Regions from separate parts of the Virgibacillus alimentarius genome, predicted to be linked through region 2. Evidence: riboswitches for the same ligand, from Rfam matches in the RefSeq annotation. Region 2 holds a riboswitch; the other holds the start of a gene.
The links. Region 2 has a riboswitch for thiamine pyrophosphate ahead of tenI (thiazole tautomerase TenI). Riboswitches for the same ligand answer to the same signal wherever they lie in the genome.
Positions count from the first base shown of each region.

Region 1: linked by a shared signal. The riboswitch ahead of thiC (phosphomethylpyrimidine synthase ThiC) and the one ahead of tenI (thiazole tautomerase TenI) in region 2 are both predicted to bind thiamine pyrophosphate.

Region 1 covers NZ_JAGIKX010000016.1:7,663-15,456, reverse strand. Annotated here, with positions in the region: gene liaF (cell wall-active antibiotics response protein LiaF) at 1-7, opposite strand, end outside; gene J2Z81_RS09290 (PspA/IM30 family protein) at 119-754, opposite strand; gene J2Z81_RS09285 (lmo0954 family membrane protein) at 768-1,127, opposite strand; TPP riboswitch at 1,326-1,440, shown strand; gene thiC (phosphomethylpyrimidine synthase ThiC) at 1,563-3,347, shown strand; gene J2Z81_RS09275 (serine protease) at 3,368-3,535, shown strand; gene J2Z81_RS09270 (hypothetical protein) at 3,980-4,429, opposite strand; gene J2Z81_RS09265 (hypothetical protein) at 5,253-5,414, opposite strand; gene J2Z81_RS09260 (helix-turn-helix domain-containing protein) at 5,848-7,368, opposite strand; gene J2Z81_RS09255 (TniB family NTP-binding protein) at 7,479-7,794, opposite strand, start outside.
Region 2 covers NZ_JAGIKX010000003.1:139,720-149,119, forward strand. Annotated here, with positions in the region: gene J2Z81_RS03880 (branched-chain amino acid aminotransferase) at 1-341, shown strand, start outside; gene J2Z81_RS03885 (DMT family transporter) at 430-1,338, shown strand; partial or broken gene J2Z81_RS03890 (cytochrome P450) at 1,441-2,655, opposite strand; gene bioD (dethiobiotin synthase) at 2,692-3,393, opposite strand; gene bioF (8-amino-7-oxononanoate synthase) at 3,390-4,559, opposite strand; gene bioA (adenosylmethionine--8-amino-7-oxononanoate transaminase) at 4,549-5,907, opposite strand; gene bioW (6-carboxyhexanoate--CoA ligase) at 5,907-6,683, opposite strand; TPP riboswitch at 6,861-6,970, shown strand; gene tenI (thiazole tautomerase TenI) at 7,095-7,748, shown strand; gene thiO (glycine oxidase ThiO) at 7,749-8,837, shown strand; gene thiS (sulfur carrier protein ThiS) at 8,870-9,073, shown strand; gene J2Z81_RS03930 (thiazole synthase) at 9,075-9,400, shown strand, end outside.

The DNA.
Region 1 (7,794 bases), on a different contig from region 2:
TAAACATGTAGGGAACTCCTTTCTGGTTATTTAGCTTGGAATTTAAAAGACGCAGTATGCCTGCGTCTTAGTAGTATACCATGTTTCTAATTTCGTCTGCATGACAAAGACATTGGACTTACTTCGCTGATGCGTTTTCTTGCATTTCCTTCTCAAGTTGTGCAATCTTACGGTCAAACGTGCTTCTATAGTACGAACTATTCACTTTATATTCCAATCCTTCAATGTATTGCTCCATTTCGGCAAAACGTGCGTATGGACGATCCGCTTCCTCACTCACTACAAGATTTATTTGGTGGTTAGCGTGCGCTATATTTTCACGTCCCATTAATTCCATCCGGCGCAAATGCATATCTTTTAATTTATGCTTCATTTCTTCATACTTTTGTTCTAGTATTTCCAGTTGTGTTATTGCTTCTTCCCGGGAGTTTTTCATTCTCTCTGCTCGTCCCTGATATTCTTCATGTTCTTTCATTGCAAAATTGTACATTTCTTCTTCGCTAGCTTTTTCGGCAATATTTGCCTGTTTTAATCGTTTATCAGCGAAATCTTTCGCTTTAAGGTACTCTTTGGAAAATTCACCTTTTAGTCGATACTGGCGTTCAACTAACTTTCTGACCTTTTCTTTTTCCTGTTCACTTTGACGTAAATACTGATTCAACGCCGCAATCGGAATTTTTTGTTCCTTTTGATCCATCATGTGATGTAAATCTGCTGCAATTGAATCTTTTATACGAGTAAATATATTTGTCATTTGAGCACTCCTTTTAATGGTTATGTAACTCTGCCCACTGTCTTTCAAAATTTTTAAATGGGTCATCTGCATCCAAAACTTGTCCAGTCCCTAATTCTTTTTCATCACTTTTCCAGCTTGTAAAGATCACATATAATACATATGCTGCAACAATGCCTAATACTGCATATATATTAGATAAAGCAACTCCAAAAATGACTAATCCAGCAATAACCCAGCCAATCTTTCCTGCTGTAGAATTACTTTTAAGAAATTGTTTAAAAACAATATAAAGCAGCCAAATGCTGACACCTAATAAAACCATTGGTCCAATATTCATTAGCAAAATAAACAAGGCTGCTAATCCTGCGACAAAAAGCAAAAACTTTTTCAACTATTTCGCCTCCTTTTTCTTTACTTGATCTAGTTTATTTGAAAATCATACAAACCGTAATGAGCCGGAGCTATATTTTGTTCTAAGACTTAAGATGTATATTGTTCTATATCCGACGAAAAAATAAAAATCTACTGTCAAAAAATTGTTTATATACTTGACTTTCCTAAAAAATTAGTTATACTATTCTCAAAATGAATATTTAACTAGGGGAGTCCAATGAGCTGGGCTGAGAAAGAAACGCTATGAGGTTTCTTGACTCTTGGGACCTGATCTGGTTCATACCAGCGTAGGAAAGTTAAGCAATTACAGATAATGCCATCGTACATTCAGCCGGGTCCATCCATTTGGAACCGGCTTTTCATTTCTCAAAAAATCTACGCTTGTATATCTAGAATCTCGTCCTTCAAAAACAAAAAAAGGAGAGGTTTTTTTATGTCCAAATCGTCATTGAATGAAAAAAATATCTCGATTATGTCCAGTTTTTCTGGTAGTAAAAAGGTGTATATCCAAGGTTCAAGACCGGATATAAAAGTACCAATGCGAGAAATTGCTTTAAGTCCTACAACTGGTACCTTCGGAGAAGAGAGAAATCCGCCGCTGCGTGTGTACGACACAAGTGGCCCTTACACAGATCAAGATTATGATATCGATATTAGAAAAGGAGTTTCTCCACTTCGCAGTAAATGGATAGATGAACGAGGTGATATCGAAGAATATGAACAAAGAAAAATAAAACCAGAAGACAATGGTTTTAAAATGGAAAATGATCCAAGAGCAGACCGCAATATTTTTCCAAGAATAAATCCAAATGTTTTAAGAGCAAAAAAAGGACAAAATGTCACCCAATTGCATTATGCAAAGAATGGAAAGATAACACCGGAAATGGAGTTTATAGCTATTAGAGAAAATATGGATCCGGCTTTTGTACGTGATGAGGTGGCTAGTGGACGAGCTATTATTCCGTCTAATATAAACCATCCAGAAACAGAACCAATGATCATTGGGCGAAATTTTCATGTAAAAATAAATGCGAATATTGGGAATTCAGCTGTTTCTTCCTCTATCGAACAAGAAGTTGAAAAAATGACATGGGCTACCCGATGGGGTGCTGATACGATCATGGATTTATCTACAGGAAAAAACATTCATACAACCCGGGAGTGGATCATTCGAAATTCACCCGTTCCTGTTGGTACTGTTCCTATTTATCAAGCGTTGGAAAAAGTTAACGGTGTAGCAGAGGACCTTACGTGGGAAATTTACAGAGATACTTTAATTGAACAAGCAGAACAGGGAGTTGATTATTTTACGATTCATGCAGGGGTTTTACTCCGATATATTCCATTAACAGCAAAAAGAAAGACAGGCATTGTTTCTCGGGGCGGATCCATTATGGCTCAATGGTGTCTATACCATCATAAAGAGAGTTTTCTATATACACATTTTGAAGAAATTTGTGAAATTATGAAAACTTACGATGTTGCATTTTCTCTAGGAGATGGCTTACGTCCTGGGTCGATAGCTGATGCAAACGATGAAGCACAATTTGCAGAGCTAGAAACACTGGGGGAATTAACTAAACTAGCATGGAAACACGACGTTCAAGTCATGGTAGAAGGTCCTGGACATGTACCAATGCACTTGATTAAAGAAAATATGGATAAGCAACTTGAAATTTGCCGTGAAGCTCCATTTTATACACTTGGTCCGCTAACAACTGACATTGCACCAGGATATGATCATATTACTTCTGCAATCGGAGCAGCGATGATTGGCTGGTATGGAACAGCTATGCTGTGTTATGTCACACCTAAAGAACATCTGGGGCTTCCTAATAAAGACGATGTTCGTGAAGGTGTTATTACGTATAAAATCGCTGCACATGCAGCAGATTTAGCTAAAGGCCATCCTAATGCACAAAAGCGTGATGATGCCCTTTCAAAAGCGCGTTTTGAATTTCGTTGGAGAGATCAATTTAATCTTTCGTTAGACCCAGAACGTGCAATGGAATATCATGATGAAACACTCCCTGCCGAGAATGCAAAAACAGCTCATTTTTGCTCCATGTGTGGACCAAAATTTTGCAGTATGCGAATTTCTCAAGATATACGCAACTATGCAAAAGAAAATAAATTATTCACTAAAGAAGATATTGAAAAAGGGATGCAAGAAAAAGCTGAAGAATTCAAAAAGTCAGGTGGAACAATTTATCAATAAATACTGGGGGAATGAATGACATGGAAGTGCAACAGATTGAAGAAGAAATTGAGCTTGCATTAAAGCATATTTCCCGTTTAGAAAACCGATTAAAAAACATCCAGAAAAATTGTAATCATCAATTTAAATACCATCCCAACTTTAATAAATGTAAAAAATGCCACAAGGTAGAAGTATTTTATTACTAAAACAAAGATTCTATTGAAGATGGTTATAATAATCCAGTACGCTTTTTATATTTGCCCCGCCAGCACGCTTTCGCTTAATACTCAAAAATAAAACGCAGATACCTGCGTTTTATTTTTGGCATAAACCTTACCATTAAGGTTCTTTATCATTGAATAGCTTTAACGTGAGAGGATATGTTCCTATTATAACGATAATCATAGCAGTCAGAAATATAAAAAATTTTGACCAAGTTAAATCTAATAGTGCGTTAACTGGCAATACAATCAGTAACGGAGCGAGCAAATGGGACTCCTTTTCCTTGATGATGCCGTTTCATGTTGTTTTGACCCACAATATGGACACTTCAGCCGTACTATTGTTTTAATTGTTTGCACCCATGTCCATTTCTTTCCAGAATTTTGACAAACTGGTATGTTAACACACCGCTTTCTATATTTGATTAATTAATAACTTTGTCGGATGTAATCAATTGGCAGATAATTTGGATATAATTCGTTGCCATATTTATCTTTTCCATATAGTTTTAGTGCCGGTAATTTTCCTGATTCCACAACTTTGTCAGAGAGTGTTAACTTAATATCAAAGTCACTCCACCCCTCATCCATTTGCTTAAAATCCAGTTCCGTTTCATCTACCAGGACAGAATCATGTTCCACACGATAAAAAGCTGAAGCATTTTTTGCCTTTATTTTCCCTTCGATCGTTACATTTTTCTGATCTACAATCGTTATGATAACTTCTTTAAAATCAATAGAAGCATTCTGATCTACTTTAGTTGGTTCACTTTGTTCCGCATCAGTTTTATCGGCTTGCTTGTTTTCCTCAGAATCGCTGTTACTACACCCAACCAATAGAAGAATACCTAAAATTATCATGATATACTTTAGTTTCATAGTCATCCACCTCTAATCAACATTCATCTGCTTTAGCAACTCCATTTCATATGTGAGCTTATTTATTATATCCGTGATCCGTGCTCAAAAGATTTAGGAATAGCAATTGTGTAATGGAATGTAAAACAGTATAGTTATTATATTTTGAGCGATCTGAAATTTATTGTAGCATATTTTATAAAACGGAAATATAAAAAAAGGAATTTATTTATATTGTGAGGGATATATTAAAGAAAATCGGCAAACCGTTCTTCTGTAGATTTCATTGTGTAATAAAAGTAAACATCTTTTCTACCCTTTTAGCAGTTTTTTAGTTTTTTACATGTGACGTAAAGCATATAATTTCCTAGCAATAAAGCATATAGTTTCCAACCCTAGAGCCACAAGGCCTTTCACCATTTCATTTAGGTTTTATCTCCAATAAATTAAATTACTTTCCGAATAAAGTCGTGTTTTACTACATATTTAGATTTTTAGGAAGCTTTATGCTTTACATTTTTATTTTAGGAAATTTTATGGTTTATTGTTATTTGATTATGGCTATAAGTATGTACCACTCGTTGCCAACATATTTACCATTGGGATAATATCAAGAAAACAAGGATTGCAACTTTGAGGAACTTGAAAGATAAAAAAATCTAATACATCCGTACCGAAGAATTAGACAAATGATTTTCAACAATCGCGATACTATTAATGAAAGTCTGGGAAAAGATTGCTGCCTTTAGCTTGTTAGATTTGCTCCCCTTCATCTAACCTGTTCTTTAATTCATTGTGAAAGCCTTCAATCCTGACAGCAAAGATCTTAATTTTGTACAAGAAATTAGAACTCGTTAATAACAAAATCAATCAAATTAATGTCATCACCTGACAGATTAAACTTCCTTTGTACCTCTTCATATGTGCTTCCTTTTTTAACTAGTTCAATTGCTTCTTCCAAGATTTCATCATCACTATATTCATATTTCTCCTCTTTTCCATTCATATATACATCACCTCTATCTAATAATATAGAATTTAATCAATTAAGTTAAACAGGTCCTTAGAATCAGATAATTCATACCAAGTTATAAACACTAGTTAATTATAGTAGTCTTTTTTTAATCCGTACACCATTATTAGTCCTATTAGGGATTAACACTTCTTAGAGTCTATGTTGCTATTCACACATCAATTGTTAAAGGTGAACCCCCACCCTTTGATCCACTAAAGTCAAAATAAGAGTGAGGGTTCGATACTGTACAAAGCAAAGTACATTTTCTTTATTCAGAAGGAACGCCATCTGAACATCTTTATCATGCTATCCAAGAATGTTGCTTGCGCATTCTCAGTATTTATTCTCAACAAACTTTCTTATTTTTATAATACATTTTAAATCGAACTATGAATAAATATAATAACTCCAAAATAAATTAGCTTTAGCCTTCAAATTTTATAACTAACGATTCTAACATTTCCTTTCTAAAGGTTCTAAAATGTCTTTCCATAAATATGTTTGGATCTGAAATCACTTTATTAATCTGACTAAAACTTGGATATATACCTTTTTGATGCAAATCAAACATAATAGTTTTTATTTCATTTTCAATAACTTTGATTCTTTTCTCTTTCTCTACCTTTATATACTGTTGATTTCTTTCAATAATCTTTTTACACAATTTGGGGTGATATTTTTGTGCTGTCCTTATGGATAATCCATAATCCTCTAGACTTTTCTTTAAGCTCTTTGGTCTTTCATGGGTCAATATTTTTTTTAAAATAATTTCAATATCTTTTTGTCGCTGGATAAAGGAATTCTTACGATGTAAAGCGAAATTATCTAAAATCAATTGACTTAAATGAGGGAAATTATTTTTAGCTGCCGTTCTACTAAAACCTCCTACTCTGCAAACTTCAGCAAGACTTTTAGGAGTAGATTTTGTATAAGCGGCATCTCTTAAATAGCTTTCCATTTCTACTATTGTAATCTTACTGACTTTTCTACTCTTATCAAAGCCATCTACTTTCACCTTTAAATACAAATTTTCATCCGAAATCATTTCGTAAATGGTACAATTTAATTTATTTGCTATATGAAGTAACTTTTCTGGAGATGGAATCCTTTTATTCTTCACCCAATAAAACATTCCTGAATAATTAACTCCTAGAAATTTCGAAAACTGCAACAAACTTTCAAACTCCAATTGCTTTTCTAGTTTTTGTAGAACATTACTAATACAGTTTTTATTTGGGAATGACCTTAAACTAGGAGAGACCTCAAATAATTGCTTATAATTTTTTAAAATATTTTTATGTTCTTCTGAAAGTATCTTATTTTCATTTGAATTACTTTCTCCCAACCACTTTAAACAATACTGACAGTGACCAACTACTAAATTCCTGTGAATATAAGACATTTTTTTCCCGCAGTAAGGGCATAATTCCTTTAGACTTATTTGATGCCTATCACACACCTTAATTTCTGAAATCGCCCAAAGAAGTGGCTCATAAACTATACCTAATTCCTGTTGAAACATTTCCAAGCATAAAGGACACCACCTTCTGTTTCGATTGACTATATTTTCATTAAATAAACCACCCCAGTTAATCATTGTGGTATATTGTATATCCTTTCTCCCAGTTAGTTTCTCAATGCTACTAATAAGCTCTAAGCTAAAGGTAGATATACCATTTGCAAGATATTCTCTATAGGTATTACCTCGTTGAGATACATCGTTTTTGATATTTTCATTTTCCATAACTGGTGCAAATACTTCTTTTAGCATAACTGTTTCACTAATATTATGTTTTTCTGCTAATCTAGCAATATAACTTAATAGGCTTTCTACATAAGGTGTGCCAATTCCAATCGGTTCAATATTATATAACTCTGTTCTGGTGGATAAAAAATTATCTACTATCCTTTGTTCATCTGTTAAACTGCTTATATATAAATTCATTACTGATTCCTCCTGATGTATGATAATGCGTTAACAAGTAAATCTAAGAAATAAAAAATTGAGCAGGAAATACCCACTCAATTTTTTCTAATATATTATAGCCCCTAAGCTTAGGCTAACCCTACAGTATCCCTTTCTGGTTTTCTAATTCCCGGCTTAGGATTATTTTTTCTTTTTGGTTTTTCATTATCTTTCTCATTTTTAATTCCCAGCAAAGTTTGAAGCTCTTTTTTGTCTTTTGTATTATCACTGAAATAGGATTCACCTGTGATTGCCTCATTCGCTAGTGTTAAAAGCTTTTTCGTTTGTAAAACATTTCTTTTCAAATTTTGATAGGTGATAGTTTTCTCCTCTCTTTCTAGAGCATCTGAAAGGCATCTTTGTAACCAATTCTTTAAAATACCTGCACACCCAATAGAATTCTCA
Region 2 (9,400 bases):
CTTTAAACGGAAGTATTTTAGAAGGAGTAACTCGAAACTCCATCATTCAAGTATTAAAACATTGGGGTATGCGTGTTAAAGAACGCAAAATTTCCATGAAGGAAGTTCAAGAAGCACATCATAATGGTCAATTAGAAGAAGCTTTTGGAACAGGAACTGCAGCAGTTATTTCACCAATCGGCGAACTTAACTGGGAAGGGGAAGAAATGGTTGTCAATGAAGGGAAAACAGGTGAAATATCTAAAAAACTATATGAAACGTTAACAGGAATTCAACTAGGAAAATTAGAAGATCCATTTGATTGGGTAGTAGAATTGCCGAAGGAATCTTCTGTTAAATAATAAGTAGAATATAAAAGCAAAAGATATTGGCTCCTAGCATTTTTGGTTAGGGCCTTTATTTATTGCTTTTGGGATAGGGGGTTTTTATTTGTATCCCTACATATTCATGATTTTCGTTGTACTATTTTATGCAGGAAATATTCTTGTTGGTAAAGCAATGAACGATTTGCCGCCGCTTACCATTGCATTCTTTCGGTTGTTAATTGCGTTTATCATAATGATCCCGTTTGGAATTCGTGAGGCATGGACATATCGGTCAACATTTTTAACATACAAAAAACCTTTTCTGTTAATGACCTTAACAGGCATCACGCTATTTAACACTTTTATATATGGAGCTTTAAGCTTCACGACAGCGACGAAGGTATCCGTATTAGAGTCATCCATTCCGGTTGCAACAGTGATATTAAGCGTCATTTTACTTAAAGACAAATTATATTTTGTCCATTGGATTGGGATTTTGTTGTCCTTTTTCGGATCATTGTGGGTGATTATGAATGGTCAGGTATTCCATCTGACATCCATTGATTGGAATGTTGGCGACGGAATTATGATCGGAGCGGTTATTGCATGGGCGATTTATTCGATCATGGTTAAAAAATATATGCATCTGTTTCCTCATTATGGAGTTTTGCTTATGATGACAGGCATTTCTGTCATTATATTACTACCTGTTGTCCTTTTGGAATGGTTTGTAGCTGGATTACCCTTCCTTACTATTGCGAAGATAATGGGTCTTGTTTATTTAGGAGTGTTTCCATCTTTTATTGCTTTGCTGTTCTATAACCGCGCTGTTGATTTGTTAAGTCCATCCCGAGCTTCTGTGTTTCTGAACTTTTTACCGATTGTTACTATGACCGGTGCATTTCTATGGTTAGATGAGGAGATAACAATCATGCATTTAATTGGTACATTAGCCGTAATTATTGGTGTATTGCTGACTACACAGGTAAAAGTGCAAAAAAATAAAATTGATAGACAGATTGAAAATGGGTAAGCAGCAGCTTTATTGTTTTCAAATAATAGCAATTCTTATCATTGGAAGACGATACAAGTTAAGCTATAAACTTAACTTGTATCGTTTGTAATGAACTTTCAATTAATCAACAATAACCGGAAGCTTCGCTAATGCTCTGAAACCAATAAGCCTTCGCCATTGTATATTATCGGATTGTAGTTTTATGTTAGGCTTTTGTTGTATTAGTGCAAGAAGTGCTATTTTTGCCTCCATCCGGGCAAGTGAAGCCCCAATACAGAAGTGGGCACCATGGCCAAAGGAAAGATGAGGGTTAGGTTTTCTTGTTATATCAAGTGTGTCAGGAATATAAAATGTATTAGGATCTCGATTAGCGGCCCCTAATAATATGTATATATGTTCCCCACTTTTTATAGATTTTCCACCTAATTCCATATCTTCAGAGGCTATACGAGCAGTTAATTGTGTAGGGCTCTCGTAACGTAAAAATTCTTCGATGGCTGTGTCAATCAAATTTGGATTTTCTTACAATTTTAACAATTGATCAGGGTGTTTTAGCAATGAATAAACGCTATTACAGATTAAATTAACGGTTGTTTCATGACCAGCAATAACGAGTAGAATACAGGTTGCAATCAATTCCTCTTCTGTTAGTTGTTCATCCTTTATCAATAAACTGATTAAGTCATGGTCAGGGTTATTCGTTTTTTCATGAATAAGATGTTGAAAGTACTTCATTAATCTTTCAATGAGATATTCTCCCTTTTGTATATCTACCTTTGACCGGGATAAATCAATCGTTTTAACTAATTGAATAGCCCATTTTCTAAAATGGTGTCTTTCTTTTTCGGGTATCCCTAATAGTTTAGCGATCACAAGACTAGTTAATGGAAATGCAAAATCAGAAATGATATCAATCGTTTTTTTCCTTTGTTTTGTGCAGTCTTCTAGTAGTTCATGAACGGTATTCTTTATATAAGGTTGATAATAACTAATCCTCCTTGGAGAAAAAGCTTTGCTGACTATTTTGCGAATCCTGATATGGTCCATTTGATTTTTATAGAGTAACATATTTGTCAGTAGCTTTCTTAGATGTTGGTATTTCTTTGTCATTACAGGTAAAGGAATTCGGTTCTCTAACCGGCTATCCTTTAGAGCTGTTTTTGCTTCGTTGTAGCCGGTTATAAACCATCCGCGGTATTTTCGTTTAGCGTTCCAATACACCGGATGTATGGACTGTATATGGCTGTAGGTCGGATAAGGATTGTTGATAAATTGATGCGTATTTAGAGGGAAAGAAATTAGATCTTCCCTCGTTAAATGATTGGGGCTTGACATGAAAATCCTCCATTCATTGATTTAAATAATTTTCAATCATCCGTTCTGTTGCATTTGATGAATAAGTGAAGCGGTGTCAATATTGTCTTTTATAATTTGTTTAAAATCTTGTGCATCAACTACTTGCATTTTTGGTAAAATACCCAGGATTGGTACTTTACAAAAAGATTCGATTAAATTTGGATTTGTTTTTTCAGCGAGATTAGGTGGATCGTCTATTCCATTTATGATGATGCCAGCAATGTTCAGTTTCATTTCTTTAGCGTATTGTACTGTTAAAAATGTATGATTGAAAGTACCAAGGTCTGAACGGGCAACGATTATGATTGGAAGTTGTAATTCTTGAATTAAATGGCTGACTAAAAAATCTTCACCCAATGGTACAGATATACCACCGGCACCTTCAACTATGAAATAATCATGCTTTTTTTGGATCTTTTTCCAGTGTGCTACGACATCCTCTAAATAAATGCTTCGTCCTTCTAACTTAGCAGCTACATAGGGCGCTAATGGCTCTTTAAATTGAAAGGGCGTGATCGATGCATTCGACAGTTTGGTCTGTGCCATTTCCTTAAGAAGACTTGTGTCACTATTAGGATGATACCGCGAAGCACCACTTAACAAGGGTTTGTATACACCTATATCCATATTTTTTTCCTTGAATATAGCTGCAAGACCAGATGAAATTAATGTTTTTCCGACATCCGTATCAGTACCTGTTATGAAAAATCCTTTCATATGATATTCAACTCTTTTCCTATTTCTTTAAATGATAGTAACAACTTTTTGATGTTTTCTTCCGTATGTTCTGTCGTGATCGTTAGTCGGATTCTACTTTGTCCATATGGTACACTTGGCGGGCGAATAGCAGGGGCATAAATGCCTCTTTCATAAAGTTTATCAGCAAATAGCACTGCTTTTTCGGCACTCCCAATCAATACCGGTATAATAGGTGTTTCTCCCCCTCTTACTTCATATCCCATTTCTGTAAGTGTTGTTTTTACCGTCTTTATTTTTTTTAGCAAAAGGGAGCGTTGTTTTTTATCTTCTTCTATCCTATTTATTGCTGTATAGGATGCTGCACAAATGGCAGGGGCAATTGCCGTTTGAAAAATAAAACTCCTTGCGTGGTTTAGTAAAAAATCGATGGATGTTTTTGAACCTGTAACAAAGCCACCTTCCGTTCCTATTGCTTTACTCATGGTACCAATGACGATATCAGGTTCAACGTCAAAATATTCATTGGTTCCCCGTCCATTTTTACCAAGGACTCCTGTCGCATGTGCATCATCTACAATGACAAAGGTGTCATAACGATTTGCTAGTGCAACAATTTTATCTAATGGTGCTATGTTCCCGTCCATGCTAAATACACCATCTGTGATAATAAATCGTCTTTTATAGTTAGATGTCCTTTTCAATTTATTTTCAAGATCCATCATGTCAACATGTTTATAAATCACTGTGTCAGCTTTTGATAAACGGCATCCATCAATAATACTGGCATGGTTCAGCTGATCACTTAAAATAATATCGCCTTCTTCAGGCACGGTTGATAAGACACCGATGTTCGCTAAATAACCACTTGAGAAAAGAAGCGTAGATTCTGTTTTCTTAAATGTAGTGATACGATTTTCGAGCTTGTGATGCCAATACGAATGACCTGTTGTTAATTGTGAACCACTACTTCCTACTCCAAATTCAATTAAAGCGATTTTGGCAGCATCAATTAATTCTTTTTTATTAGCCATTCCTAAGTAATTGTTTGATGAGAACACAAGCACATCTTTTTGGTTTACCAGCATTTGAGGGCGAGGTCCATGATGCATGATTCGCAACTGTCGATATAAACCAGCATTTTTTGTCTTTTCGAGACGTTGGGTGAGCCATTGATCAAGCGTCAATTGTAGCTGCTCCTTGTGTTACTTCAACAATCGCGTTCTTCATGATTTTCACCATTTCAGTTAATTCATCACTACTGCTTGCAAATGGCGGCATAAAAACGATGACATCTCCCATCGGTCTTGTTATCATTCCTAATTCCCTCATTTTTAGTGAAACATGATAGCCTACTCGACTATTGAAAGGGAACGGTTCCTTTGTTTTTTTGTTTTTAACTAATTCTATCCCACATATTAATCCAAGTTGTCTTATTTCACCTACATGGGGAAGTAGTTCTAGGTCATACAGTAATGTTTTCACTTCTTCTGCTTTTTCGTTTACACGATCGATGATTTTTTCTGATTCAAATAACCGCAAATTTTCAATCGCTACTGCACACCCAAGTTGATTTCCGGTATAAGAATGTCCATGGAAAAGTGTTTTTAGCTTTTCATAATCATCGTAAAAAGCGTTATATATATCCTCTGTTGTAAATGTTGCAGATATTGGTAAATAACCTCCTGTAATTCCCTTACCGACTGTCATTAGATCAGGCTGGATTCCCTCATGTTCACAAGCAAACATTTTACCGGTACGGCCAAAGCCAGTCGCAACTTCATCCACGATCATAAGTACATCGTACTTTGTACAAAGCTCTCTCACCCCCGATAAAAATCCATCAGGCATAACAATCATACCTGCGGCTCCTTGAACCATAGCCTCAATTGTTAATCCTGCTATATCTTGATGATTTTCAATAAGTAATTGCTCGAGAATATTTAAACATTCATCGCGGCATTGGTCTGGATTTTCACTGTTGGACCGATATACATTTGGGATAGGTGCTTTAAAACTATCAAACATTAAAGGACCGTATACTTGGTGGAAAAGCTCTACTGACCCTACACTTACAGCACCTATGGTGTCACCGTGATAGCCATTGTTCATTGATATAAACTTTCTTTTCTTTTGGTATCCTTCATTTTTCCAATATTGGTATGCCATTTTAAGTGCAATTTCAATAGCTTCTGCACCGCTGTCTGAATAAAATACGCGTGTTAATTGTTCTGGAGTAATCTCAATTAATTTCTCAGCTAGTTCTGTTGCAGGTACATTTGTCATCCCAAGCAATGTGGAATGCGCAATTTTATTTAATTGCTTTTTTATTGCATCATCTAATTCTTTTTTACGGTGACCGTGAACATTAAGCCAGACAGATGAAAAACCATCATAATATTCTTTCCCATCGATATCCTTTAATTTAACTCCATTTCCACTCTCAATAATGAGGGGATCCTTTTCATAATCTTTCATTTGCGTAAAAGGTAACCATAAATGTTCCTTACTTTTTTCCAGTAATGTTTTTGTCATTATTTATCCCTCCAAGAAATTAAAATTGGTTGCTTTTGCAAGTAATGAATATAAGAATTTGTATATTTTGTTCCATCAATAAAGAAAATTCTGCATCCTTGCTCATCACCAGGAGACTTCATTTTCGTAATTCGCTGATAACCTAATCTTTTACTGGCTACGTAACCAGTTATATAGCCGGGATCATCTGACCAACATAATTCTGCAATGGCTAAAGGGTGATCATTCACTTTCGTAGCAAGAACGAGTGCTTCTTTTAGTCTTGGATTTGTTGGGAGGTTATAAAATGCAGCCCATCTTTCAAAATCTGATTGCAACCAGTCCATCCTAGATACACGTATTCCACGTTCGTTTGAGTTATCAACCCGTTCACCTGATTGGTAATCAATTAAAATGGCTCCTCTTAATTCAGATTGATCTATTAAATGTTGATATCCCTTTGCAATAGCTTTTTCTGAAACCCCAGATTGAACGAGAAACTTTAATGCCAATTCCCTTCCTGTTTTATCCGAATTCACTGAATTATTAGAGACGAATAAAGGATTGATTTTTTTAATGGGATCATTTAATACATCAAATTGTATCTGCATAAAATCAGGATCTCCCCTTGAATGAGATAAGGCTTTATCCAACAGTGTATTTACCGTATCTTTTATTTTATCGTATGTACACAGAGCTTCGCCTCCGGAAATATGTTTTTCATCTTGCTCTGAGGATGCATATTTTGAAGCTCTCATCCTGATGCTGAAGTATTTTTCGCTTGTGTAAATAAGCATTACACCTCCTTCTATTGTTAACTTTAAAAAAATAAGGTTTACAATAGTAGAATAAAGCGTAACAATTATCCTGTCAATAGAAATTTTCTTATATAAAGCGAAAACGTTTGTAATTGACACATAATTAAAACATGTTAGACTAATAGTAGACATTAAAAATTAAAACTAGATATTGAGTATAAACACTGGGGGTGCCTTTTAAAAAGGCTGAGATCAAAGTGATTACTTTGGGACTCTTTGAACCTGATCTGGTTGAAGCCAGCGTAGGGAAGTAACGTGTTGAGGATTACATCGAATGTTATACATATGTTTAGTATGTGTAATTATTTGTTATGTTAAAAATCTGAAACCACTTCCTTATGCGCTGTGCGTAACGGAAGTGGTTTTTTGTTTATATAAAAGTCATTTCCGTTGATAAGACAAAAGTTTACGATTCCAGAACGGGAGGTGATTCCATTCACTAAACAATTACATCTTATCTCAACAGGACAACAATCTGCTGAAACTTTTACTGGCATTCTACAAACGATTCATGAATATGTTGATAGGGTCCATATACGTGAAAAAAATTGGACTGCAAAGGAAATAGTGGATGTTGTCCAAACATTAATAGATAAAGGAGTTCCGCAAGAAAAGATCATTATTAATGACCGTATTGATATTGCATACATCATGCAAACAATTGGTGTGCAGCTCACACATCATAGCGCAGATATTGCTTTGGTAAAAGGAGCGTTTCCATCATTGCAAATTGGTTGTTCAACTCATTCAGTGGAGCAAGCAATATTAGCGGAGGAAAAAGGTGCAAATTACTTGTTTTATGGTCATATTTTTAATACACAATCAAAACCTGGTATACCTCCTAGAGGACTTGAAAAATTACAAGAAATTACAAGTACCGTCAAGGTGCCAGTCATAGCTATTGGTGGTATTACTCCTGAAAATACGGGAGAAGTAATTAAAGCAGGTGCTAGAGGGATTGCAGTTCTATCAGGGGTTTTACTCGCAAAGAATCCTATACAAGCTACATTAGCATATAGAAAAAGTTTAGAGAAGGCGAAGTGAATGATGAAAAAACATTATGATGTGATTGTCGTTGGAGGCGGAGTTATTGGGAGTTCCATTGCTTACCAATTAAGTAAGCGAGGAAGAAACGTGCTGCTGCTGGAGAAAAATAAGCTAGCCAGCAAAGCATCAAGTGCTGCAGCGGGAATGCTGGGTGCGCAATCAGAATTGGAAAAAGATAGCCCATTATTCCGCTTAGCTAGAAAAAGCAGGGGAATGTTTCCAAAACTTGCAGAGGAATTAAAAGAATTGACAGGAATAGATATTCAACTCGTACAAAATGGGATATTTAAAATAGCGAAAACGGATGCAGAAGCTGCTTCACTAGCATCCATCATATCCATTCAGAAAAAGCTAGGTGAAAGTGCATCTTGGATAGCTCCAAACGAATTAAGAGAGTGGGAACCTTCCCTTTCTGAGTATATAAAAGGGGCTATGTATATCCCAAACGATGGAAATGTTTCCCCACCAAATCTATCTAGAGCATTAGCTCATGCTGCTATAGGTCTGGGAGCAGAAATGATGGAACATACGGAGGTTTGTGGTTTTATTAAAGAAACAAATAGAATCATAGGCGTTCAAACGATGATAGGCAAAATATTTGCCGATGAAACAGTTATAACAGGGGGGGCGTGGAGTGAACAATTACTAAGTCAATTAGGGATAAAGTTGAACACGTATCCAGTAAAAGGAGAATGTTTTTCCGTCCGGGTTAAAAAGAGCCCGGTTATACGAACGATATTCTCAAAAGGTTGTTATATTGTGCCAAAACCAGATGGAAGGCTAGTTATTGGAGCGACCGAAGAAGCAAATACATTTGATGAATCGGTTCATTTAGAGGGCCTCGTTCAGCTTATGCAGCGCGCTATCAAACTGATTCCGGAATTAACCTGTGCACAGTGGGAAAAATCTTGGGCTGGGATTCGGCCGCAAACAGCTGATAAAACACCATACATGGGAAGACACCCGCTGTTTGAGGGATTATCGATTGCTACAGGTCACTACCGGAATGGAATACTTCTTGCACCTATTACCGGGTTAAATATGGCCAAACTTCTTGAGGGAGAGGAAATAGAAGCCCCTTTTTAAATAAAACAACGTAGTGTAGAGGAGGTGAGCAAGTGAATCTGCGAGTAAACGGGGAGGTTGTAACTGTACCTGATTCGGTGCGTACAATTAAAGGAGTTATTGATCATTTTAACATAAACAACCCTGTCATCATTGTGGAACATAATGACACGATTTTAGATAAAAATGCACATGAAAAAACTCAAATTTTTGAAGGTGACAAAATAGAATTAGTCCAATTTGTAGGAGGCGGTTGAGATGCTAACCATTAACGATAAACAATTTCATTCCAGATTACTATTAGGAACAGGAAAATATCCAAATTTTGATATTCAAAAACAAGCCGTAGAGGTATCAGAATCTGAAATTTTAACATTTACTGTCCGGCGCATGAACATTTATGAACCAAGTCAACCTAATTTTCTTGAAAAAATAGATTTAGATAAAGTTAACTTGCTACCAAATACAGCTGGTGCAAAAACAGCTCAAGAAGCAGTACGCCATGCTAAACTAGCTCAAGCCTCAGGGCTTTGCGATATGATCAAAGTAGAAGTTATTGGTTGCGATAAGACGTTGCTTCCGGA